Regions from separate parts of the Pseudomonas sp. TH37 genome, predicted to be linked through region 2. Evidence: predicted binding sites of a transcription regulator. Region 2 holds the regulator's gene; each other region holds the start of a gene.
What was found. The regulator FliA, encoded in region 2, starts transcription of late flagellar genes. The targets are predictions, from matches to a motif close to CTAAAGTTTNNNNNNNNNNNGCCGNTAA.

Region 1: a site for FliA is predicted at 2,664-2,691, ahead of JFU11_RS02935 (methyl-accepting chemotaxis protein). Genes of this name have one in related genera too.
Region 3: a site for FliA is predicted at 4,536-4,563, ahead of JFU11_RS25665 (methyl-accepting chemotaxis protein). Genes of this name have one in related genera too.

Annotation. Positions count from the first base shown of each region.
Region 1 covers NZ_JAEKFD010000001.1:623,903-631,938, forward strand. The annotation lists gene JFU11_RS02925 (GAF domain-containing sensor histidine kinase) at 1-383, shown strand, start outside; gene JFU11_RS02930 (hypothetical protein) at 380-814, opposite strand; gene JFU11_RS02935 (methyl-accepting chemotaxis protein) at 926-2,551, opposite strand; gene JFU11_RS02940 (transporter) at 2,827-3,849, shown strand; gene JFU11_RS02945 (inorganic phosphate transporter) at 3,981-5,597, shown strand; gene JFU11_RS02950 (hypothetical protein) at 5,786-6,652, shown strand; gene JFU11_RS02955 (TylF/MycF/NovP-related O-methyltransferase) at 6,649-7,371, shown strand; gene JFU11_RS02960 (multidrug/biocide efflux PACE transporter) at 7,621-8,036, opposite strand, start outside.
Region 2 covers NZ_JAEKFD010000001.1:384,239-392,274, reverse strand. The annotation lists gene flhA (flagellar biosynthesis protein FlhA) at 1-982, shown strand, start outside; gene flhF (flagellar biosynthesis protein FlhF) at 994-2,319, shown strand; gene fleN (flagellar synthesis regulator FleN) at 2,436-3,266, shown strand; gene fliA (RNA polymerase sigma factor FliA) at 3,263-4,003, shown strand; gene JFU11_RS01850 (chemotaxis response regulator CheY) at 4,172-4,543, shown strand; gene JFU11_RS01845 (protein phosphatase CheZ) at 4,574-5,362, shown strand; gene JFU11_RS01840 (chemotaxis protein CheA) at 5,416-7,659, shown strand; gene JFU11_RS01835 (chemotaxis response regulator protein-glutamate methylesterase) at 7,709-8,036, shown strand, end outside.
Region 3 covers NZ_JAEKFD010000013.1:59,595-67,630, reverse strand. The annotation lists gene JFU11_RS25680 (sensor histidine kinase) at 1-303, shown strand, start outside; gene JFU11_RS25675 (methyl-accepting chemotaxis protein) at 585-2,732, opposite strand; gene JFU11_RS25670 (Na+/H+ antiporter NhaC family protein) at 3,108-4,424, shown strand; gene JFU11_RS25665 (methyl-accepting chemotaxis protein) at 4,604-6,286, shown strand; gene JFU11_RS25660 (metallothionein) at 6,596-6,754, shown strand; gene JFU11_RS25655 (DUF6555 family protein) at 6,825-7,052, opposite strand; gene JFU11_RS25650 (purine nucleoside permease) at 7,370-8,036, opposite strand, start outside.

The sequences.
Region 1 (8,036 bases), 240 kb from region 2:
ACCCTAAACGCGTCATTCAGTCGTCGATTGGCGACCTGAGCAACATCCATTGCGATCGCGAACGAGTCGCGCAATTGCTATCCAATCTGGTGGCGAACGCCGTTGTCCACGGAGATCCCAACGGCCCGATCGAGGTCAGTGCGCAGGTCAAGGAAGGACACTTTGTGTTGGGTGTCAATAATCAGGGGCTGATTGCCGAAGATGCGCTGCCGCATCTGTTCCAGCCCTACTCGAAACCAGCCAGCGCAACACCGCAGGCCGGCCTCGGGTTGGGGTTGTACATTGCCAGTCAGATTGCGCAGTCCCATGGCGGGAAACTGGAGGTGGTATCGACCGAGCAACAGGGCACGACGTTTACCTTCAGCTTGCCCTCACGGACTTAAGCGGTGGTGCTGACCACCGAACCCGACGTACTGCCACCCTCATCCTGCAATGCCTGCAACAACGCCGCCGTCACCGTCTGCAACGAAGCCGAAGTAGCCGCAACCTGCGACTGAGCCGCCGCAACGTTCGCAGCTTTCGCTTCGGCGCTGTCTTGCTTGGCCTGGGCCGCTTGCAGTTGTTGCTGTTGTTCCTGCAATTGCTTTTGCAGCTCGGCGAGCTGCTTGCGCAGTTGTTTCACCGTATCGGATTCGCTGCTGCTGGAACTGCTGTCGCTCGACGCGGGTGCACCGCCAGCGGCAACCTTGGTGGTATCGCTGAACGCCTCAGTCGTCGCTGCGACTGAGGTGTCTTCGGTGCTGTCGTTGATCGCGACTTTGCTTGAAGAGGTCGACAGGGTCTGATTGATCGAAACGGAGCTGATGCTGACCATGGGATTTATCCAATGTGGAGTTTGGGTAAATCCGTCATCGACGGGCACGGCATAAACTTGAGAGCGACTGTGTACCGATTCGGTAACCGAACCGATACACAGCCCATTTCACTAGGCGCTCAACCGCGCCGTCACTTCATTCAACTGCCCCGACAAGCCATGCAGATTGTGGCTGGCCGCTTCGGTGCGCTGCACGTTATCCAGGTTAGTACTGGCGATGCTGGTGATTTCGGTGAGGTTGCGCGAGATGTCTTCGGCCACTGAAGTCTGCTCTTCAGCGGCGGTGGCGATCTGGCGGTTCATGTCGCGAATGGCCTCCACGGCATGGGTGATGCGCTCGAGCATGGCGCCGGCCTGGGTCACTTGCTCGACGCTTTCTTCGCTGCGCGACTGACCGCTTTCGATAGCCTGGGCCGCGTCCACTGCGCCGGTTTGCACGGTTTGAATGATCTGATTGATCTCGATGATCGACGCTGCCGTGCGCTGGGCCAGGCTGCGTACTTCATCGGCGACCACCGCAAAGCCGCGCCCGGCTTCACCGGCACGGGCCGCTTCGATTGCGGCGTTGAGCGCCAGCAGGTTGGTCTGTTCGGCGATGCCGCGAATCACTTCCAGCACTTTACCGATGCGCCCGCTGTCGACTTCCAGACGACGGATGACCGTGGCGGTGTTGGCGATTTCGCCGCGCATTTGGGTGATGGTGTGAATAGTCCCCTGCATGACTTTTTCGCCCTGCTGGGCGGACTGGTCGGCGTCATCGGCCGCACGTGCCGCGTCGGCTGCGTGACGCGCGACTTCTTGCGCGGTGGCGGACATTTCGTTCATCGCCGTGGCCACCTGATCGGTGCGGTTGAACTGCTCGTTGGTGCCACTGGTCATGACGCTGGCGATGGAATTCAACTCGCCGCTGGCGCTGTCCAGGTCCGACGCGCTGCGCTGCAAGCGGCTGAAGGTTTCGGCGAGGAAATCGCGCAGGGTGTTGGCGGCCTTGGCCAGGTTGCCCAACTCATCCTGACGGGTACTGGCCACGCGCTCGGCGAAGCGGCCCTGGCTGAGTTGTGCCACGTAATCGATCAGTTTACGGATCGGCTCCACCAGGTTGCGGTTGACCAGCCACAGACTCAACAGGCCAATCAGCAGACCCGACACCAGCATCACTATAAGCCCCAACCACACCGTCTGATCGGCGCTGGCACTGATCAGCTTCGATTGCTCGATGCTCTGCTTGCGCAGTTCGCTGACCAGTTCATTCATCTGTTCGCTGGCGGCACGGTCCACGCCTTTGACCGCGTTGTCGCCGGCCGCGGGATCAGCACCGGCCGCCACGTAGGCATCCCGGCCCTTCTGATAGGCCGCACCTAATACACGATGCTCTTCACGCAGGCGTTCGATGCGAGCCTTGAGTTGCGGCTCGATGCCCTTCTGCCCGGCCAGTTCACCGAGGATGCCCTGCACATTGCGCTGGCCGTCCTCGAATTGCTTCCAGTATTTATCAAGGTCCGCAGGTTGCTTGCCGCGCAGCAGGACGTTTTTCCATTCCTGAACCTGCACCTTGAATTGCAGGTTGGCTTCATCGATCAGTTGTGAAGTGTGCAGCGGGCCTTCGATCAGGTTCGCGTAGTTCTGAACGCCATTGGACAGAAAGTGAAAGCAGGCCAAAGCGATCAGCAACATCGCCAACAGGCTGCCACTCAACAGGGCGAGAATTTGTGCTCTGAGGGACTTTTGCAAAAACATCGAGGGATATCTCATGGCAGGGATGAAGCACGACTTATAGGCGTGCAAGGTGTCCGGACATCCCTGTCAGCAACGCTGATTAACGACTGGAATCGAAAGATCAACATCTGTCTCATCGGCGTGCCAGAGCTTTTCTTGAGCGCTTCCGACCATCGGCATGGAGGCGGATTTTCGGCGCCACCAAATTGTCACAAAACCTTCAACATACGTTGCGATGATGGGGCTCAAGTGAACCTGTGAAACCTGCGACAGGCGCCTCCTCACAGCGAGACCTCATGAATCACAGCATTGACCAACGCCATCGAGATTCCGATCTGTTCGGCCTGCTTTACGGTTTCAGTTTTCGCCCCGGCGAGCGTGGCCGAGAGATCGATTCGGCCAAGGCGCTGCACTGCCTGCAACAACCAGACGACAGTGATGAATTCCTCTGGCTGCACCTGAACCTGGCCCATGCCGCGTGCGAGCGCTGGATGAAAAGCCATCTGGCATTGCCTGATGAATTTTTCGAGGCGCTGCACGAAGGTTCTCGCTCGACGCGCATCGAGCATGTCGATTCAGCGTTGCTGGCGGTGGTCAACGACGTGGTGTTCAACCTCAGCAGCATGGTCTCTTCGGATGTCTCGACGCTGTGGGTCTGCGCCCGCAGTCGGCTGATCATCAGCGCACGCCTGCAACCGCTGCACTCGGTGGACAAGCTGCGCTCTTCAGTGAAGGCCGGTGAATGCTTTCGCTCACCGCTGGAATTGCTGGTGCATTTGCTGCGCGATCAGGGCGAAGTGCTGACGCAGATCGTGCGCAAGACCAGCCTCAGCGTCGATCAGATCGAGGATGAGTTGCTGTCTTCGCGCCTGTCGACCAACCGGGCTGAGCTGGGCGCCAACCGCCGGGTGCTGGTGCGCCTGCAGCGGTTGCTGGCGCTGGAGCCCGGGTCGTTGCTACGCCTGCTCAATCGCCCGCCGCAATGGTTGCAGAAGGAAGACGTCAAGGAGCTGCGCAAGTCCACCGAGGAGTTTGCGCTGATCATCAACGACCTCACGGCCCTCGGTGAACGGATCAAGCTGTTGCAGGAAGAAATCGCCGCCAACCTCAACGAACAGAGCAACCGCACGCTGTTCACCCTGACCGTGGTCACGGTGCTGGCGCTGCCGATTAACATCATCGCCGGTTTCTTCGGCATGAACGTCGGCGGCGTGCCGCTTTCCGGCGATCCGGAGGGGTTCTGGATTCTGGTGGCGCTGGTCGCGACGTTTACCCTGATTGCCGGACGCTGGGCGTTTCGCAAGCGCCAGGATTATTGAATACTTCGGCCCCCTCGCCACAGATGTTTGCCTGCCCCACAAAAAAACCAAACACTGACCCAGCGCAGCCTCTCTGTAATATTTAGCAACGATCATGACCGATACTCCTTCTCTGCTCAGGATTATCCGGCATGGCTACGCCTTCCTTCACCAGCGCTGCCCAGGCTCCCGCCAGCAGCGCCAAGCCGCAGCTCGATAAAAAACCCGGCCTGCTCACCATCGTGATGTTCTTTGCGGTGCTGGGCAGCGGGCTGTTATTCACCGCTTACAGCCTGATGCACGACATGAGCGAACTCGGCACGGTGGTCACCACCTGGACGCCGTTTCTGCTATTGGGCGTCGCGCTGCTGATTGCCTTGGGCTTTGAGTTCGTCAACGGTTTTCACGACACCGCCAACGCTGTGGCGACGGTGATTTACACCAACTCCTTGCCGCCGAATTTCGCCGTAGCCTGGTCCGGGTTCTTCAACTTTCTGGGGGTGTTACTTTCAAGCGGCGCGGTGGCGTTCGGCATCATCGCCCTGCTGCCGGTGGAGCTGATTCTGCAAGTCGGTTCCTCCGCCGGTTTCGCGATGATCTTCGCGCTGTTGATCGCCGCGATCCTGTGGAACCTCGGCACCTGGTGGTTGGGTTTGCCGGCGTCTTCGTCGCACACCCTGATCGGCTCGATCATCGGTGTCGGCGTGGCCAACGCCCTGATGCATGGCCGCGACGGCACCAGTGGCGTGGACTGGGCCCAGGCGACCAAGGTCGGTTACGCGTTGCTGCTGTCGCCGCTGATCGGCTTCGCCTTTGCCGCGCTGTTGCTGCTGGCGTTGCGCGCCTTCGTCAAAAATCGCGCGCTGTACAAGGCACCTAAGGGCAACACTCCGCCACCGTGGTGGATTCGCGGCATGTTGATTCTGACCTGCACCGGTGTGTCCTTCGCCCACGGTTCCAACGACGGCCAGAAAGGCATGGGCCTGATCATGCTGATTCTGGTCGGTACCCTGCCAATGGCGTATGCGCTGAACCGGACCATGCCGGCGGATCAGGCCCTGCAGTTCGCTGCCGTGGCGGAAGTCACCCAGCAAGCACTGATGAAAAACTCGCCGCTGCCGGCGCCCGCCGATCCACGCCCGGTGCTGACCGATTACATGCGCAGCAAGGAAGCCACGCCGCAATTGATCCCCGCCCTCGCCGCACTGGCGGGCCACATCGGTAACGAAGTGAAGGGGTATGGCTCGCTGTCGAAAGTCCCGGCCGAAGCGATGGGCAACGTGCGTAACGACATGTACCTGACCAGCGAAACCATTCGCCTGATGGACAAGAACAAGGTCGGCAACTTCGACGCCGACACCACCGGCAAGCTGCAATTGTTCAAGCAACAGATCGACAACGCCACGCGGTTCATTCCGCTGTGGGTGAAGATCGCGGTGGCCATCGCCCTGGGGTTGGGCACCATGGTTGGCTGGAAACGCATTGTGGTGACGGTCGGCGAAAAAATCGGCAAGACGCACCTGACCTACGCCCAGGGCGCCTCGGCGGAAACCGTGGCGATGTTGACCATCGGCGCTGCCGACATGTTCGGCCTGCCGGTGTCGACCACCCACGTATTGTCTTCCGGCGTGGCCGGGACCATGGTCGCCAACGGTGGCGGCTTGCAGATGAAGACCATCCGAAATCTGCTGATGGCCTGGGTGCTGACCTTGCCGGCGGCGATTCTGTTATCGGGCAGTTTGTACTGGTTGTTCACCAAGTTGTTCTAACCTCGACAGCTCCTACAGGGGCCAGTCCCGATTTGTTTCCGAGTCGGGATTTTTTTTGCCCGGCGAAAGCATTTCGTCGCAAATACAGGGGATTGCGCCTTTATTGATCCACCACCCGCCGGATTGCACTTCAGTTTGCTAACGTGTGGCCGACTCATAAGAGACTCGATGCATTCAGGAGTGGAATCGTGAATCTGTATATCAATCAGCTTCAGCACAAAGCTGACTTTAAAGAAGCCATCTACGCCGGCGACATCTTCCTGAACACTCAGCTGCGCGCCGCCAAAGAGCTGTGTGCGTTCGCCCAGGAAAGCATCACCGCCGCCTTCGACGGCGAGACCAATCACCAGGCGCTGCACACGCTGATGCCGGTGGAAGAATTCGTGGTACTGGTGACGCGCCTCAAAGGCCAGTTCACCAACAGCCAGCGCGCCAAGGACCTGATCCTGTCGTTTATCGACGAGATCGGTGTCGACCCGCGCGAGTACATTTTCGACGTGCCGCGTATTCGCGTGGTGCCGAACTATGACTACCTGCACGCTGGTGTCAGCTACGCCTACAAGCCTCATCGCGACACGTGGTACGGCAGCGTCGATTGCCAGATCAACACCTGGATGCCGGTGCATACCATTCGCCCCGACCAGACCATGATGATCAACGCCGGTTACTTCGACGTACCGGTGAAGAACACCTCCAGCGAATGGAGCCTCAACGACTGGATCAACAACCAGCGGCACAAGGCCAAGGATAACCTCAAAGAGGAAGTCCGCGTGCACCCGGTGCCGCTGGAGGCGATCAACACCGCGTCTGAAGTGCGCATCGCCGGCAATACCGGCGAGATGCTGATCTTCTCCGGCTCGCATCTGCACGGCACGGTCGCCAATCACACCGAACAAACCCGCTTCAGCGTGGACTTCCGCCTGATGCACCTCGACGACCTCAAGCACAAGCGCGGCGCGATCAACGTCGACAGCGCTTGCCCTGACGTCGGCGCCGGTTTCAAAGACTATTTCCACGCCCACGACTTTTCGAATTTCCAAGGAATCGACCAATGACCAAGCGTCGCATCACGCCTGCCGAGGCCCAGTACAACGAAACCCGTGCCAACGTCCTGAAACGGGTCGATGCCGAGTACGTGGCCGACGCACCGTTCGTCTTCGCCAACCGTATCGGCGTTACCGCTGCTCTGTCGCGCATGGAGCTGTTCAAGAAAGTCGCCGAAATCCCGGGCGCGATCATTGAGTGCGGCGTGTACAAGGGCAACTCGTTGATGCTCTACATGCACCTGTCGATGATCCTGGAGCCCTACGCGATCAACCGTTCGATTATCGGCTTCGACACCTTCGAAGGCTTCCAGAGCATCGACAAGAAAGAAGACCCGGCGGACGTCAACGAGACCATGTTCTCCGACACCGACCAGTCGCTGATCCAGGACATGATCGACGCCAACGACCTGCTGCGCCCGGTCAACCGTATCCCGCGCTGCGAGCTGGTCAAAGGCGACATCGTCAAAACCGTGCCGGAGTGGGTCCAGACCCGTCCGGACCTGGTGGTGGCGATGCTGATCCTCGACACCGACCTGTACGAGTCGACCAAAGTCGCGCTGGAAACTTTCCTGCCGTACATGCCAAAAGGCGCGATCGTGGTACTGGACGAAGTGGCTTACCGCAACTTCCCTGGCGAAACCAAAGCCCTGCGCGAAGTGCTCGACCTGAACAAGATCGAACTCAAGCGCCTGCCGTTTGATTCGTGTGTAGGCTACTTCCACGTCTGACACATAACCCTGTGGGAGCGGGCTTGCCCGCGATGGCAGCATGACAGACAACATTGATGTTGAATGTACCTGCCTCATCGCGGGCAAGCCCGCTCCCACAGGTTGTGTGTTGTTTTTCAGGTTGTGGATTGGATGACTTGACCCAGCCGGTCCAGGATCAAAAGATCGCAGCCTTCGGCAGCTCCTACGCCGATCGGGTACATGGTTGTACTCAATCAACGAGCTGCCGAAGGCTGCGATCTTTGCTTTTTAAACCTCGCAAGCCCTGCGCACCAACAGCCGCTCACGTACCACGTCGTAACCCCAGTGGTATACGTAGGTGTACGGCAGGAAAAACAGCAGCACGCCGATGTCCAGCAGGAACGCCTGCCACAGGCTGACCTTCAGCCACCAGGCAATCAACGGCACGCCAAACGCGACCAGACCGCCTTCGAACAACAGCGCATGCACCACGCGGACCCAAGCGTTACGCACAATGGCAAAGCGCTTGAGCAACCGGTCGAACAAGCCGTTGAAGACCACGTTCCAGGCCAGGGCAAGGACTGCAATGGCCATGGTTACCGCGCCCATTTCCAGCATGGGTTTGTCCATGACCCAGGCCAGCAGCGGGGTACAGATCAATATCGCCAGCAGTTCGAAACCGATGGCCTGGAAAATTCGTTCAG
Region 2 (8,036 bases):
GGTGGATCGCAACCAGGGTGGTCAGTTGCTGGCGCGGATCAAGGGTGTGCGTAAAAAGCTCTCCCAGGACCTGGGCTTCCTGATGCCGACTGTGCACATCCGTGACAACCTCGACCTGGCGCCTAGCGCCTACCGTCTGACCCTGATGGGCGTGATCCTGGCCGAGGCCGAGATTTACCCGGACCGCGAGCTGGCGATCAACCCGGGGCAGGTCTACGGCACGCTCAACGGCATTACCGCCAAAGATCCGGCTTTTGGTCTGGAGGCGGTCTGGATCGAAATCAGCCAGCGTGCCCAGGCGCAATCCCTCGGCTACACCGTGGTCGATGCCAGTACGGTAGTGGCAACCCACTTGAACCAGATTTTGTACAAGCACTCCAGCGAGCTGATTGGCCACGAAGAAGTCCAGCAACTCATGCAATTGCTGGCCAAAAGCTCACCGAAACTGGCCGAGGAGCTGGTGCCGGGGGTAGTTTCGCTGTCGCAGCTGCTCAAAGTCTTGCAGGCATTGCTGTCCGAACAGGTGCCGGTACGGGACATTCGCAGCATCGCCGAAGCCATCGCGAACAATGCCGCCAAGAGTCAAGATACTGCCGCTTTGGTGGCCGCGGTGCGCGTCGGCGTATCCCGCGCAATCGTGCAAAGCATTGTAGGCACTGAGTCGGAGCTGCCTGTGATCACCTTGGAGCCAAGGTTGGAACAAATATTGCTCAATAGTCTTCAGAAGGCAGGACAAGGCTCGGAAGAGGGTGTTCTGCTGGAGCCAAGCATGGCAGAGAAACTGCAACGCTCGTTGATCGAAGCGGCGCAGCGTCAGGAAATGCAAGGTCAACCGGTGATTCTGCTGGTGGCCGGTCCGGTTCGCGCGATGCTCTCGCGATTCGGCCGACTGGCAGTCCCGGGTTTGCATGTGTTGGCTTACCAGGAAATCCCTGACAACAAGCAAGTGACCATCGTTGCGACAGTAGGGCCCAACGGCTGAGGTAGTGGTTTATGCAAGTTAAGCGTTTTTTCGCCGCCGATATGCGTCAGGCCATGAAACTGGTTCGTGATGAGCTGGGCGCCGATGCCGCCATCATTGGCAACCGCCGGATCGCTGGCGGTGTCGAGCTGACGGCTGCCCTGGATTACAAATTGTCGGCGCTGGCCCCGCGTGTTCCGAACATGGAACTCGAGGATGAGTTGCGCAAGACCCAGTCGCGGATCGTCACCGCCCAGGCCGAACTGAGCCTGCGTGGCGATGGCGAGAGCGACAAGACCACCAATCGCCAATTGTTCGCCGGCCTGCCGTTGACCGCCGCCGAGCCGTTGATCGAGCCAACACTGGCAGAGCCTCGGCGCTCGGCACCCGCTCCTGTCGCAGCGGCCGGCGTCGACCCGCGTGCGTTCGACTCGATGCGTTTCGAGCTCAACAGCCTGCGTGAACTGATGGAAGTGCAACTTGGCTCGCTGGCCTGGAATCAGTTGCAAGGCAGTCGTCCGGCCCAGGCCAACCTCTGGCGTCGCTTGCAACGCATCGGCCTGTCCGGCCCGTTGTCGCGCGATCTGCTGGCACTGATTACCGACATTGAAGAACCACGTCAGGCCTGGCGCATGTTGCTCGCGCACCTGGCGCGGATGATTGCCACTCCGGAAGTCGAGCCACTGGAAGAGGGCGGTGTGATTGCCATGGTCGGCCCGGCCGGCATGGGCAAGACCACCACACTGGCCAAGCTCGCAGCCCGTTACGTGCTCAAGTACGGCGCGCAGAATATCGCGCTGGTGAGCATGGACAGCTATCGCATCGGTGCTCAGGAACAGCTCAAGACCCTGGGCCGCATCCTCAATGTGTCAGTGACTCATGTCGACCCGGGCCAATCGCTGGTGCAGGCGCTGGAGCCTTTGCTGCGTAAACGCGTGGTGCTGATCGATACCGCAGGCCTGCAGGCCAGCGATCCGGCACTGCGCATGCAGCTCGAAAGCCTCGCCGGACGGGGCATCAAATCAAAAAATTATCTGGTCTTGGCAACCACCAGCCAGAAACAGGTTCTAACCGCCGCTTACCACAGTTACAAACGTTGCGGCCTTGCCGGCTGCATCCTGACTAAACTGGATGAAACGGCAAGCTTGGGTGAGGTGTTGAGCCTGGCCATCAGTCATGAATTGCCGGTGGCTTATCTGACTGATGGCCCGCGGATTCCGGATGATTTACATCTGCCGCGTCGTCATCAGTTGGTCAGCCGCGCCGTTAGCGTGCAAATGCAGGAAGAACCCAGCGAAGAAGCCATGGCTGATATGTTCGCTGATATTTACCACAGCCCGACCAAGCAGGTTGGCTGAGGTATTAATGAACATTTTTTGTACCTACATCGATGGTCTGCCATGCATTGTTCAGTCGCTGAACGCGCAGCCAGTAATGTGGCCTCCGTCTATGCAAGACAAGGTAAAGAAATAACATGGGCAGCATGCATCCCGTACAGGTGATCGCGGTGACCGGCGGCAAAGGTGGCGTCGGGAAGACTAACGTGTCAGTGAACTTGTCCCTGGCTCTAGCTGAGCTCGGCCGGCGCGTCATGCTGCTGGATGCCGATCTGGGGCTGGCGAACGTCGACGTCCTGCTGGGGCTGACACCCAAACGTACCCTGGCCGACGTGATCGAAGGCCGCTGTGAGCTGCGCGACGTGCTGTTGCAAGGGCCCGGCGGCATTCGCATCGTTCCGGCCGCATCCGGCACCCAGAGCATGGTTCATCTGAGCCCGGCCCAGCATGCCGGCCTGATCCAGGCCTTCAGCGACATCGGCGACAATCTCGACGTATTGGTGATCGACACCGCCGCGGGCATTGGTGACTCGGTGGTCAGTTTCGTCCGCGCAGCACAAGAGGTCTTGCTGGTGGTGTGCGACGAGCCGACTTCGATCACTGACGCCTACGCGCTGATCAAACTGCTTAACCGCGACTACGGCATGAATCGTTTCCGCGTCCTGGCCAACATGGCGCAGAGCCCGCAGGAAGGCCGCAACCTGTTCGCCAAATTGACCAAGGTCACGGATCGTTTCCTCGACGTCGCCTTGCAATACGTCGGTGCGGTGCCTTACGACGAAAGCGTGCGCAAGGCCGTGCAGAAGCAGCGTGCCGTCTACGAAGCCTTCCCGCGTTCCAAGTGCGCCCTGGCGTTCAAGGCCATTGCGCAGAAGGTCGATACCTGGCCACTGCCGGCCAACCCGCGCGGGCACCTGGAGTTTTTCGTCGAGCGCCTCGTGCAACAAACGGCAGGACCCGTCCTATGACAGCCAGTGGCTACAACCTCTACAAGAAGTCGGCACGTGACGCGCAGTACGAGCTGATCGAGCGTTACGCGCCACTGGTCAAACGCATTGCCTACCACTTGCTGGCGCGTTTGCCGGCCAGTGTCCAGGTCGAAGACCTGATCCAGGCCGGGATGATCGGCCTGCTTGAAGTATCAACCAAATACGACGCCAGCAAAGGCGCGAGTTTCGAGACGTACGCGGGCATTCGAATCCGCGGCGCGATGCTCGATGAAGTGCGCAAGGGGGACTGGGCGCCACGTTCGGTTCACCGCAATACCCGCATGGTCAGCGACGCGATTCGCTCGATTGAAGCTAAAACCGGCCGTGACGCTAAAGATCATGAGGTTGCGGCCGAACTCCAATTGAGTCTCGACGATTATTACGGGATTTTGAACGACACCCTCGGTAGCCGGTTATTCAGTTTCGACGATCTGTTGCAGGACGGCGAACACGAAGGGCTGCATGAGGATGGCGCCAGTGCTCATCTCGAGCCGTCACGCGATCTGGAAGATGAACGCTTCCAGGCGGCGCTGGCGGACGCGATTGCCAATTTGCCGGAGCGTGAGCGACTGGTGTTGGCGCTGTACTACGACGAAGAGTTGAATCTCAAGGAAATCGGTGAGGTCCTGGGGGTCAGCGAATCGCGGGTCAGCCAGTTACACAGCCAGTGCGCGGCCCGTTTGCGGGGGCGTTTGGGGGAGTGGCGAGCGCGCTGACAGGCAGTGTGGGGACACTGCGAACGAGGTTGGTACGGCATTTTGCTGCGTCAGCCACGGCCCGTTGTAATCCATACAACTGTTGAGTGTTACGCCGAATTGATTGAACGGCGCGTTCAGGTGCTGCGCGCGTTTTAAGACTGCTTGGAGGTCGAATTGGACAAGAATATGAAAATCCTCATCGTTGATGACTTCTCAACGATGCGGCGGATCATAAAAAACCTGTTGCGTGACCTTGGGTTCACCAACACGGTCGAGGCGGATGACGGTATTACCGCGATTCCGGTCCTCAACAGCGGGAGCATCGACTTTCTGGTAACGGACTGGAACATGCCCGGCATGACCGGTATTGATCTGCTGCGCCACGTGCGTGCCGATGAAAAACTCAAACACCTGCCGGTGTTGATGGTCACGGCCGAAGCCAAGCGCGAGCAAATCATCGAAGCCGCTCAGGCGGGTGTGAACGGCTATGTGGTCAAGCCATTCACAGCTCAGGCGTTGAAAGACAAGATTGAAAAGATCTTCGAACGCATCGGTTGATGTGCAAAGCCAGTCCGTCACGGGGGAGCTATGGAGCATAACGAATCTTCACAGGGCGATTTTGAATCGACCCTGAAAAAACACGCGGTCGAACTGGTCGAGAGCCTTGAAAAAGGCAGGTTCGGCGACGCTGTGCAACTGATCCATGAGCTCAACCAGACCCGTGACCGCGGCCTGTACCAGGAAGTGGGCAAGCTCACCCGCGAGCTGCATAGCGCGATCGTCAACTTTCAGATTGACCCGCACATGCCGCAAGCCGAGGAAGTGTCTCAGATCACGGATGCCACCGAGCGCCTGGGTTATGTGGTCAAGCTGACCGAGGCCGCAGCCAACCGCACCATGGACCTGGTGGAAAACGCCACGCCGCTGATCAACAGCCTGAGCGACGAAGCTCAGGCGCTGAGCACGGATTGGGGGCGGTTCATGCGTCGCGAAGTCGGGGCTGAAGAGTTCCGCGAACTGGCCCGGCGCGTCGACAGTTTCCTGACACGCAGCACTGAAGACAACCGCGTCGTGTCGAGCAACCTCAACGACATTCTGCTGGCCCAGGATTACCAGGACCTCACCGGTCAGGTGATCAAACGCGTGACCCAGTTGGTCACCGAAGTTGAAAGCAATCTGCTCAAGCTCGTGCTCATGGCCAGCCAGGTAGACCGCTTTGCGGGTATCGAACATGACCGTGATGCGATGCTGGCTGAAAAAGATCCACAAAAACATCTCTCTCAGGGTGAAGGTCCGCAGATTCATGCCGATAAAAGAGAAGACGTTGTGTCCGGTCAGGACGATGTGGACGATTTGTTATCCAGCCTAGGATTTTAGAGTTTTAGCATTTTAGGTTTTTTAGGTTTTTAGACCTCAGGAGCACCCCCTTAATGAGCTTCGGCGCCGATGAAGAGATCCTTCAGGATTTCCTGGTTGAGGCCGGCGAGATTCTAGAGCAACTGTCCGAACAGCTGGTCGAGCTTGAAAGCCGACCGGATGATGCGGATTTGCTCAATGCAATTTTTCGCGGTTTTCACACTGTAAAAGGGGGCGCCGGCTTCCTCCAGCTCAACGAGCTGGTGGAGTGCTGTCACATCGCCGAGAACGTGTTCGACATCCTGCGCAAGGGTGAACGACGCGTCGACTCGGAACTGATGGACGTGGTTCTCGAAGCATTGGACGCGGTGAACAGCATGTTCAGCGAAGTCCGCGAACGCAGCCCGATCACGGCTGCCACACCTGAATTGCTGGCTGCTCTGGCCCGCCTGGCCGAGCCGCAAACTGCCGATGAAGCGGCACCTGTCGCTGAAGTGATGCAAGCACCCGCCGCCGAAAGCGAGTCAGGTGACATCACCGATAACGAATTCGAACAACTGCTGGACTCGCTGAATGCCGTCAAGGCTCAGGCCGAGGCGCCTGTGGTTGCTCCGCCTGCCGCCGATGCGGCGACCAGCGACGAAATCACCGATGCCGAGTTCGAGTCGTTGCTCGATCAATTGCACGGCAAAGGCCAGTTCGCCGCCGATGCAGTGGTCGCAGCGCCTACCGCACCGGCAGCCCCGAAAGCGGCAGGCGACAGCTCCGACATTACCGACGACGAGTTCGAAGCACTGCTCGATCAGCTGCACGGCAAAGGCAACTTTGCCGTCGATGCGCTGGAGTCGGCGATTGCTTCGGCCCCGGCCCCGGCTGCGCCAACTGCTAAAGCGGCCGGCAGCGATCTGATCTCGGATCATGAGTTCGAATCGCTGCTCGACGAATTGCATGGCAAGGGCAAGTTCACTGAAGTGGGCACCGGTTCTGCTGCTTCCGTCGTAGCAACCCCAGTCGTCAAGGCTGCGGCGCCGGCACCTGTTGCCAAAGCGCCTGAACCAAAAGCCCAAGCGCCCAAGCCTGCTGCCGCTGCCGCACCGGCGCCTGCTCGTGCCCCGTCTGCGCCACCACCAGAAAAACCGGCCAGCGAAGCCGAGACCACCGTGCGGGTCGATACCGCGCGTCTCGACGAAATCATGAACATGGTCGGCGAGTTGGTACTGGTGCGTAACCGCCTGGTCCGTCTGGGTCTCAACAGTGGCGACGAAGCCATGTCCAAGGCCGTGTCGAACCTCGACGTGGTCACGGCCGACCTGCAAACCGCGGTCATGAAGACCCGGATGCAGCCGATCAAGAAAGTCTTCGGGCGCTTCCCGCGTCTGGTTCGCGACCTGGCTCGCCAGCTCAAGAAAGAGATCAACCTGGAGCTGGTCGGCGAAGAAACCGACCTCGACAAGAACCTCGTCGAGGCCTTGGCCGACCCGCTGGTCCACTTGGTGCGCAACTCGGTCGACCACGGTATTGAAGAGCCGGCTGAGCGCGAAGCGATGGGTAAACCTCGCAGCGGCAAGGTGATCCTGTCCGCGGAACAGGAAGGCGACCACATCCTGCTGTCCATCTCCGATGATGGCAAAGGTATGGATGCCGACGTTCTGCGCGGTATCGCCGTGAAGAAAGGCTTGATGGACAAGGATGCGGCGGACCGTCTCAGCGAGTCGGATTGCTTCAACCTGATCTTCGCTCCGGGTTTCTCGACCAAGACCGAGATTTCCGACGTCTCCGGGCGCGGCGTGGGCATGGACGTGGTGAAAACCAAAATCGCCCAGCTCAACGGCACCATCAATATCTACTCGACCAAGGGCAAGGGCTCGAAGATCGTCATCAAGGTCCCGTTGACCCTGGCGATCATGCCGACGCTGATGGTCATGCTCGGCAACCAGGCGTTCGCGTTCCCGCTGGTGAACGTCAACGAGATCTTCCACCTCGACTTGTCGCGCACCAACGTGGTGGACGGCCAGGAAGTGGTGATCGTGCGGGACAAGGCGCTGCCTCTGTTCTACCTCAAGCGCTGGCTGGTCAGCTCCGCCGCTCACGAAGAGCAGCGCGAAGGCCATGTGGTGATCCTTTCGGTGGGCACTCAGCGGATCGGCTTCGTCGTCGACCAACTGGTGGGCCAGGAAGAAGTGGTCATCAAGCCATTGGGCAAAATGCTCCAGGGAACCCCCGGCATGTCCGGCGCCACCATCACCGGTGACGGCCGCATTGCGCTGATTCTCGATGTTCCGAGCATGCTCAAGCGTTACGCCGCACGGCGTATTTGATTCTGGGGGAGCGGGGCGACTGAGCCTCGCCCCGTCTAACGGAGTGTTTATGGCAGTCAAAGTCCTGGTGGTGGACGATTCGGGGTTTTTCCGCCGCCGCGTCTCGGAAATTCTTTCAGCGGATTCGAATATCCAGGTCGTCGGTACGGCGACCAACGGCAAAGAGGCGATCGATCAGGCACTGGCCCTCAAGCCAGACGTGATCACCATGGACTACGAGATGCCGATGATGGATGGCATCACCGCAGTGCGGCACATCATGCAGCGCTGCCCGACCCCGGTGTTGATGTTCTCCTCGCTGACTCACGAAGGCGCGCGGGTCACCCTCGATGCGCTGGACGCCGGCGCGGTGGACTTCCTGCCGAAGAATTTCGAAG
Region 3 (8,036 bases), on a different contig from region 2:
CTGGAGTTGCTCGGCAACCTGCTGGACAACGCCTGCAAATGGGCAGATGCCGAGGTGCGGTTGAGCGTGGTCGAAACGGCAGAAAGGTTTGAGTTGAGTGTGGAAGACGATGGGCCGGGAATTCCCGAAGACCAGCGCACTCAGGTGTTCAGCCGCGGTACCCGGCTTGATGAACAGACGGATGGGCATGGGTTGGGGTTGGGCATCGTGCGCGACATCGTCGACACGTGGGGCGGGGCGTTGAAGTTGCAGGAAAGCGAGTGGGGCGGGTTGAAGGTGATGATCGAGTTGCCCAAACGCTGACCTCGATCCAAAGAACGCTGCTTAACCTGTGGGAGCGGGCTTGCCCGCGATGGCGATGTAACAGTCAACATAGATGTTGGATGTTATGGCCTCATCGCGGGCAAGCCCGCTCCCACATGGATCTGTGTTGCCTGCAAATTTTTCGGACAATCACTAACCCCTGTGGGAGCGAGCCTGCTCGCGATAGCGGCAGTACAGTCAACATCGATGTCACCTGACACAACGACTTCGCGAGCAGGCTCGCTCCCACATTTGGATCCTCGGTGGACGCGGAATCTGCGTTACACGCGAAACTGATCCATCAAGCTCTGTTGCTGATTCGCCAAACTGTTAAGTGACTGACTCACCCGCGCCGATTCATTGGCCTGCCCCGATAGCGATTCGGTCACATCCCGAATGGTCGCCACGTTGTTATTGATCTCTTCAGCCACCGCGCTTTGCTCTTCAGCCGCACTGGCAATCTGCAGGTTCATATCGCTGATCACCGTCACCGCATCACCAATCTGCCGCAACGCCGTCACCGCCTGACCGACCTGTTCGACACTGCCCTGAGCCTGGCGATGGCTATTGTTCATCGAGCTCACTACCTCTTGAGTACCGCTCTGCAACTGCTCGATCACCAGACGGGTTTCCTCCACGGACTCCTGAGTCCGCCGCGCCAGGTTGCGCACTTCATCGGCCACCACAGCAAAACCGCGTCCGGCTTCACCGGCGCGGGCGGCTTCGATGGCGGCATTCAGTGCCAAGAGGTTGGTCTGTTCGGCGATGGCGCGAATCACTTCCAGCACCGAACCGATTTTCTCGCTGTTCGCTGCCAGGCCTTCGACCTGCACCATGGCCGCGCTCATGTCGGTGGCGAGGTGGTCGATGCTGGCGGTGGTGCGGCCGATCACGGTCAAACCCTGACGGGTCGCCTGATCGGCATCGCGCGCCGCTTGTGCCGCCTGCGCGGCGCTGCGGGCGACGTCCTGGGCGGTGGCGCTCATTTCGTGGGACGCGGTGGCGACCTGATCGACCTGACGGTATTGCTGCTCCATGCCGGCGCTGGTCTGGGTGGCGATGGCGGACGACTGATCCGCCGTGCTGCGGGCGTCCTGCACCGAGCGTTTCACTTGGGCGATGATCGGTTGCAGCTTGTCGAGGAAACGGTTGAACCAACCGGCCAACTGGCCCAGTTCATCCGGCTTGTCGTAGGCCAGGCGCCGGGTCAGGTCGCCTTCGCCGCTGGCAATGTCTTCCAGCATGCGGGCCACGCCGAGGATCGGTCGGGTCACGCTACGCGCCATCAGCCATACCAACAGCAAACCGACGAGCGCCGCCAGCACACCCAGGCACAGTTCAATCAGCGTACCGGCGGTGTTGCTGTCGTCGAGTTGTTTTTTCAGCGCTTCGGCGGGGCCGACCAGGACCTTCTCCGGCACGTCGAGCAGCACGCCCCAGGATTTGCCGCCGGGGATCGGCTGGAACGGCGACAGCACTTTCAATTGCTGATTACTGTGCAGGCTTTCGGTCTTGCTGCTGGTGGTCAGGCGGCGGAGCAGTTCGGCACCGTCGGTTGTGTCCACGGCGTCCAGGCGTTGGCTGAGTTTGCTGGCGTCCCGGCTGTAGCCGGCCAGCAAGCCGACCGGGCTGATGATGCTGACGCTGGTCTGGCCGTCATAGAGTTTTTTGCTGGCGCTCTGACTGATCGCTTGCAGGCTGTTGAGGTTGATGTCCACCGACAGCGAGGCGATGACTTTGCCGTTGACCATCAGCGGGAACACGATGCTGGTCATCAGCACGTTCTGGCCGTCGATCACATAGAAGTAGGGTTCGATCACGCAAGGCTTGAGCGTGGTGCGCGGGCAAGTGAACCAGGCGTTGGCCGGCTCGCCGCTGGGGCCGGTGCTGGTGTCGGCCATGTCGCTTTCCGGCAGGGCCATGGAGGCCACCTTGCCAGGCACAGGTTGCGACCAGTACAGGGCGAAACGGCCCTTGTCGTTACTGCCCAACTCCGCCTGGCCGGCGAACAGCTCGTCCTTGTTGTCCAGCGCATTGGCTTCGAACACCAGCGACAGGCCGAGCAGTTCCGGGTTGGCTTGCAGGGCCGACTTGACCTGTCGGGTCAGGTCTTCACGCAGGTCGAAGGCATCGAGAAAGCGCTTCTCCGCCTGATCGCGCAAAAACAGCACCTGCCGCGAGAAGCCATGGCCATATTGATAGGCGTCCATGAATTGCTGACGAATGCCCAGCGCCTGGACTTCCCCCTGGGACTCGATGCGCGCCTGGGCGGCTTCGGTCAGCATCTCCATGCTTGAGGCTTTTACTAGCGCGGAGCTGTGCTCCATGCGATACAGCGAAAGCCCTACCAGCAGGGTCACGATGCCCGCCAGGCACAGCCCGGCCAGCAGGGTGATTTTCCATTGAATGGAAAGTTGTCTGAGCGACATGGAAACGTCCTTTTATTCGATAAATATCTGAGACTTTGCACTGTAGCGGCTGTGATTCGGCTTTCTTTATGTCGTTGGGCCGAATATCGACTCACACCCTTATGGCACTGATTCATACCCTGTAGGAGCTGCCGAAGGCTGCGATCTTTTGATCTTCTGGCGTCATCGAGGTCGTTGAAAATCAAAAGATCGCAGCCTTCGGCAGCTCCTACGGGGTTGGCGTTGGCTTTGACAAGCCAGCATCGGTCCGGCACAGTGCGCGCCCTCTAATAAAACCCTTTTCTCCATCCGCTGGCGGCGCTCATACAGACTGCCGGCCGGACTCATTCCGTTTGGCGGTGATTGCCTCACCGCGCTGCTTTTGAGGTAACAACAATGAATGCAGTAATTGCCGCGGTCGGCATCATGCTGATACTCAGCCTGTCCCGCGTGCATGTGGTGATCGCGCTGATTGTGGGCGCACTGGTCGGTGGCTTGACCGGTGGCCTGGGCATCGACGCGACCCTGAAAGCCTTCAACAGCGGCCTCGGTGGCGGGGCGACGGTTGCGTTGTCCTATGCCTTGCTCGGCGCGTTCGCGGTGGCCATCGCCAAGTCCGGCCTGGCCCATGCGCTGGCCGACAGAGCCCTGGCCATGGTCGATCGCCAGCACGCCAACGGTGGCGGAAATGTCAAATGGCTGCTGATCGGCCTGCTGTGGGTGGTGGCCATCGCCTCCCAGAACATTTTGCCGATTCATATCGCCTTTATCCCGTTGCTGGTGCCGCCACTGTTATATGTGCTGACCAAACTGCAACTGGACCGTCGATTGATTGCCTGTGTCATCACCTTCGGCTTGATCACGCCGTACATGTTCCTGCCCGTGGGTTTCGGCAACATCTTCCTCAATGAAATCCTGCTGGCCAACGTCGCCCGTAGTGGCGTGGACATCAGCGGTATCAACGTCACCCATGCCATGGGTATTCCGGCGCTGGGCATGGTGTTTGGCCTCGCGGCAGCGTTCATCAGCTACCGCAAGAAGCGCGTTTACGACCTCGAGAAAATCGAGAAAGTCGAACAGGTCGCGGTGCAGTACAACCCAATGAGCCTGATGATCGCCGGTCTGGCCATTGCCGCCGCGTTCATTGTTCAGTTGCTGCTGGACTCGATGATTATCGGGGCGCTGGTGGGCTTCCTGATCTTTTCGGTGTCGGGGATCGTCAAATGGCGCGACACCGATGACCTGTTCACCGAAGGTATGAAGATGATGGCGATGATCGGCTTCATCATGATTGCCGCGTCCGGGTTTGCCGAAGTGATGAAAGCCACCGGTCATGTGCAGACGCTGGTGGAGTCCTCGGCGTCGTGGATCAACCACAGCAAAGGCATTGGTGCACTGTTGATGTTGCTGGTCGGATTGTTGGTGACCATGGGCATCGGCTCGTCGTTTTCCACCGTACCGATTCTGGCGGCGATTTTCGTGCCGCTGTGCGTGCAACTGGGCTTCAGCCCGATCGCCATCGTGTGCATCGTCGGCACTGCCGGCGCATTGGGCGATGCCGGGTCACCCGCGTCGGATTCGACCCTGGGCCCGACCTCCGGTCTGAACATCGACGGCCAGCATCACCACATCTGGGACACCGTGGTCCCGACTTTCCTGCACTACAACCTGCCATTGCTGGCGTTTGGCTGGGTGGCGGCGATGGTGTTGTAACCACATTTACCTTGTGGGAGCGTGGCTTGCCCGCGATGAACGATTACGCGGTGTGCCTGATAAACCGCGGCGCCTGAATCGCGGGCAAGCCACGCTCCCACAATGACCGCGTTCAACTTTTGAATTGGCCTGCCGTTATAGCCTTTAACCACGCCAACAAAATCAAAAGAGTGAACGTCATGCGCATGAGCCTGAAGGCTAAAGTCCTGTCCCTTGCCGTCCTCCCGGTGCTGCTCTTTGCGCTGGTCATCAGCCTGACCACGTTGTTCATTCTGCAGGAGCAGGCCCGCAAGGAAGTCGACGAAACCCGTCAGCGCCTGCTCAGCGATGCCAAGGCGACCCTGCAAAGTTACGTCGCCGTGGCCATGACCACGATCAAGCCGCTCTACGACGCAGCCGCCCCCGGTGATGATGCGGCGCGGGCGCAGGTGATCAAGTTGCTGTCGAGCATCACCTACGGCAAGGACGGCTACTTCTTCGGCTACGACTCCAACACCGTGCGCCTGTTCAAGGCCAACAGCCCGGAAGGCGTGGGCCAGAGCTTCAAGGACAATCGCGACCCGAACGGTGTCTACGTCAACCGCGACCTGGTGAAAGTCGCCAAGGACGGTACCCACTACCTGCAATACAGCTCACCGCTGCCCGGTAACACCCAAGTGCTGGTGCCCAAACTCGGCTACACCGAATACCTGCCGAAGTGGGACATGGCGGTCGGCACCTCGGTCAACCTCGACGGCATCGAAGCTCAGGTGGCGGTGGTTGAGGCCAAGGTCCAGGAACGCATGCAAGGCGTGGTGCTGAGCATTGTCGGGATTGCCGTGGTGGTGCTGCTGGTGATCGCTGCTGCCGGGATGCTGCTGGCCAACACCATTCTGCGTCCGCTGAACCTGATGAAAGCCAACCTCGACGACATCGCGGCGGGCGAGGGTGACCTGACTCGGCGCCTGTCCATCACCAGCCAGGATGAACTCGGCGAACTGGCCGGCTCGTTCAACCGTTTCGTCGACAAGATCCACGGTTTGGTGCGGCAGATCACTGAAATGACCTCGCAACTGACCGGGCTGGTGAATCAGGTCTCCGATCAGGCCCAGCGTTCGGATCAGGCCATGGAGCGCCAGCGTCACGAAACCGATCAGGTGGCCACGGCGATCAACGAAATGTCGGCGGCGGCTCAGGAAGTGGCAAAAAGCGCGCAAAACGCAGCGGTCGCTGCCCAGCAGACCGACGAAGAAGGCCAGGCCGCCAAGCGCGTGGTAGCCGGCAGCATCGTGAAGATTCATGCGCTGGTGAACGACATTCGCAGCAGCGGCGTGTCTCTCGACAGCCTGCAGAAAGATGTATCGTCGATTGTCAGCGTACTCGGGGTGATCCGTTCGATTGCCGAGCAGACCAACCTTCTGGCGCTCAACGCCGCCATCGAAGCGGCCCGCGCCGGTGAGGCCGGGCGTGGTTTTGCGGTGGTCGCCGACGAAGTGCGTGCATTGGCCAGTCGCACGCAAATCAGCACCCAGGAAATCCAGAGCATGATCGACCGCTTGCAGGCCGGCACCCAATCGGCAGTCGAGGCCATGCGCCGCTCCAGCGAGGCCGGCGACGGCACGTCGGCCCAGGCCAACGAGGCGGGGGCCTCTCTGGACGCCATGGCCCAATTGATCGGCACCATCAACTCGATGAACGCCCAGATCGCCAGCGCCGCCGAAGAGCAAACCGCCGTCGCCGAAGAAATCAACCGCAGCGTGCATCAAATTGCCGTGGCCGTAGACAGCGTCGCCGGCGAAACCCAGCTCGGCGCCCAGACCTCGCGCAGCCTGGCTGACCTCGGTCAACGCCTGGGTAAACTGGTCGGGCAATTCCGTATCTGATTGATAGTGCTCGTATGGCAAGGGGAGTTTCCCCGATGCCGGTAAATCAAGAAATTTGAGCGACGAAATCCTGTAGGAGCTTCGCGGGCAAGCCACGCTCCCACAGGTTTTGCGCCTTGCTGGCATCAGGGTTTCCCCCCTTACCACAGGGCAGTGTTCATCCATGAGTAGCTGCATCGCGACTACCCTCATTAGTAAGCAAGCACCGTCCAAGCGTTTGTTTGAACCCGTATCCGGAACGGGCGGTCATTTGCTTCAGGTGTCGCGCATTCGCGGCACCCGGACGACCCTAACCACGGAGTCAGACTTATGAATGACGGTACCTGCGACTGCCCGAAATGCAACTGTAAGCTGGGTGAACACCCTATCGTGCGCCACGGCAAGCACTATTGCTGTGAAGCCTGCGCCAAACACCACGAAAACGGCGAAACATGCGCCACCAAAGGCTGCAAGTGTGCTCAACACTGACCGTTCAGGCAAAAAAGTGGAGCCTTCCAGGCTCCACTTCGGTTTGAATCTTTCCCCTCCTTTTTGACGCTCAACTGGCTGGTCGCCAGGTCACATTCTCGATGCCGAATTTTTCCGCCAGCGGTTTGCTGGTCTTTTGCACCCGTTCACGGCCAAAGCGCGGGATCCGGCCGACTCCGGCGTCGCAACTTGCCCAGTGCCAAGCCTCTGCATTGTCCATTTTGTCCAGGCGGATAATGAAAGACTTGGGCTGGCCATGAAGGGTGTATTCAATAACGAAAAGTTTTGCATTGTTCATAAAGCCTGTATTCCTCCCTGTAGTTATAGAGGGATCGCGAGGCGCGGGGAAAATTCAGTCGAATTGTCGGACGGTGACAGTGACTGGCGACAGCCGGACGCCTCGTGATCATGGAGCCTTCCTGACCCCCAGATGATCCTAGCCTATGGTTCAAGGTGCGCCGGCGGAACCGTCACAGTCGGCATTGATGTTGAATGTTCTGGCCCTATCGCGAGCAGGCTCGCTCCCGCAGTTGATCTGCGCCGCTCACATGCTTTGTGACCAACACAGACCTCTGTGGGAGCGAGCCTGCTCGCGATGACGGCCTCAAGCCGAACTCAGACTTCAGGCACACCTTTCTCCCAAGCCGACCAGTTCTGCAAAATCTCCTGCACCAACGGATTCCCCGTGCGGTACAGGTTCTCAAGCGCCGGCACAAAACCGCCCTGATCGGCGTATTTGAGCAGGTTATCCACCTCGCTCTGGCCCGGCGCCGGCCGGTCGAAGTCGGAACCGGCGCGCACCACCGCCAGGCGGCGGACATCCACCAACCCCTCGCGGCTGGCGCGCAGCAGCGCCTCGTAGGTGGAGTTGTCTTCCTGCTGAGTCGTGCAATAGACCCCTTCGTTATTGGTCAGCAGCTTGGTCCAGACTTCCGCCCGCTCACTCAACCGCGTCCCGGAAAACCAGGTATTGCCCGCCAGCGTGTCGCACTGGGTCACCACTGGTGGCTGATTGGCCGGTGCAGACGGATACTTCAAGCGCCATATCGCTGATTCCTTGCTCTCGCTCAGCTGCACCTTGTGGCTCAGGGCGAATGCCTTGGCCTGCAACTTCGGATTGAGTTCGAACACTTCAGTCTTGTAGTCCAGCGGTGGCTTTTCGTTCGGGCCTTTGGTGTTGATGCCCAGGTAACCGGTCGGCCAGTCTTTCGGCGCATCCCGGGAATCCAGCTCCCATTGGGTGCCGAACTCCACCAGATAGTGTGCCCACGCGGTGGTGCCG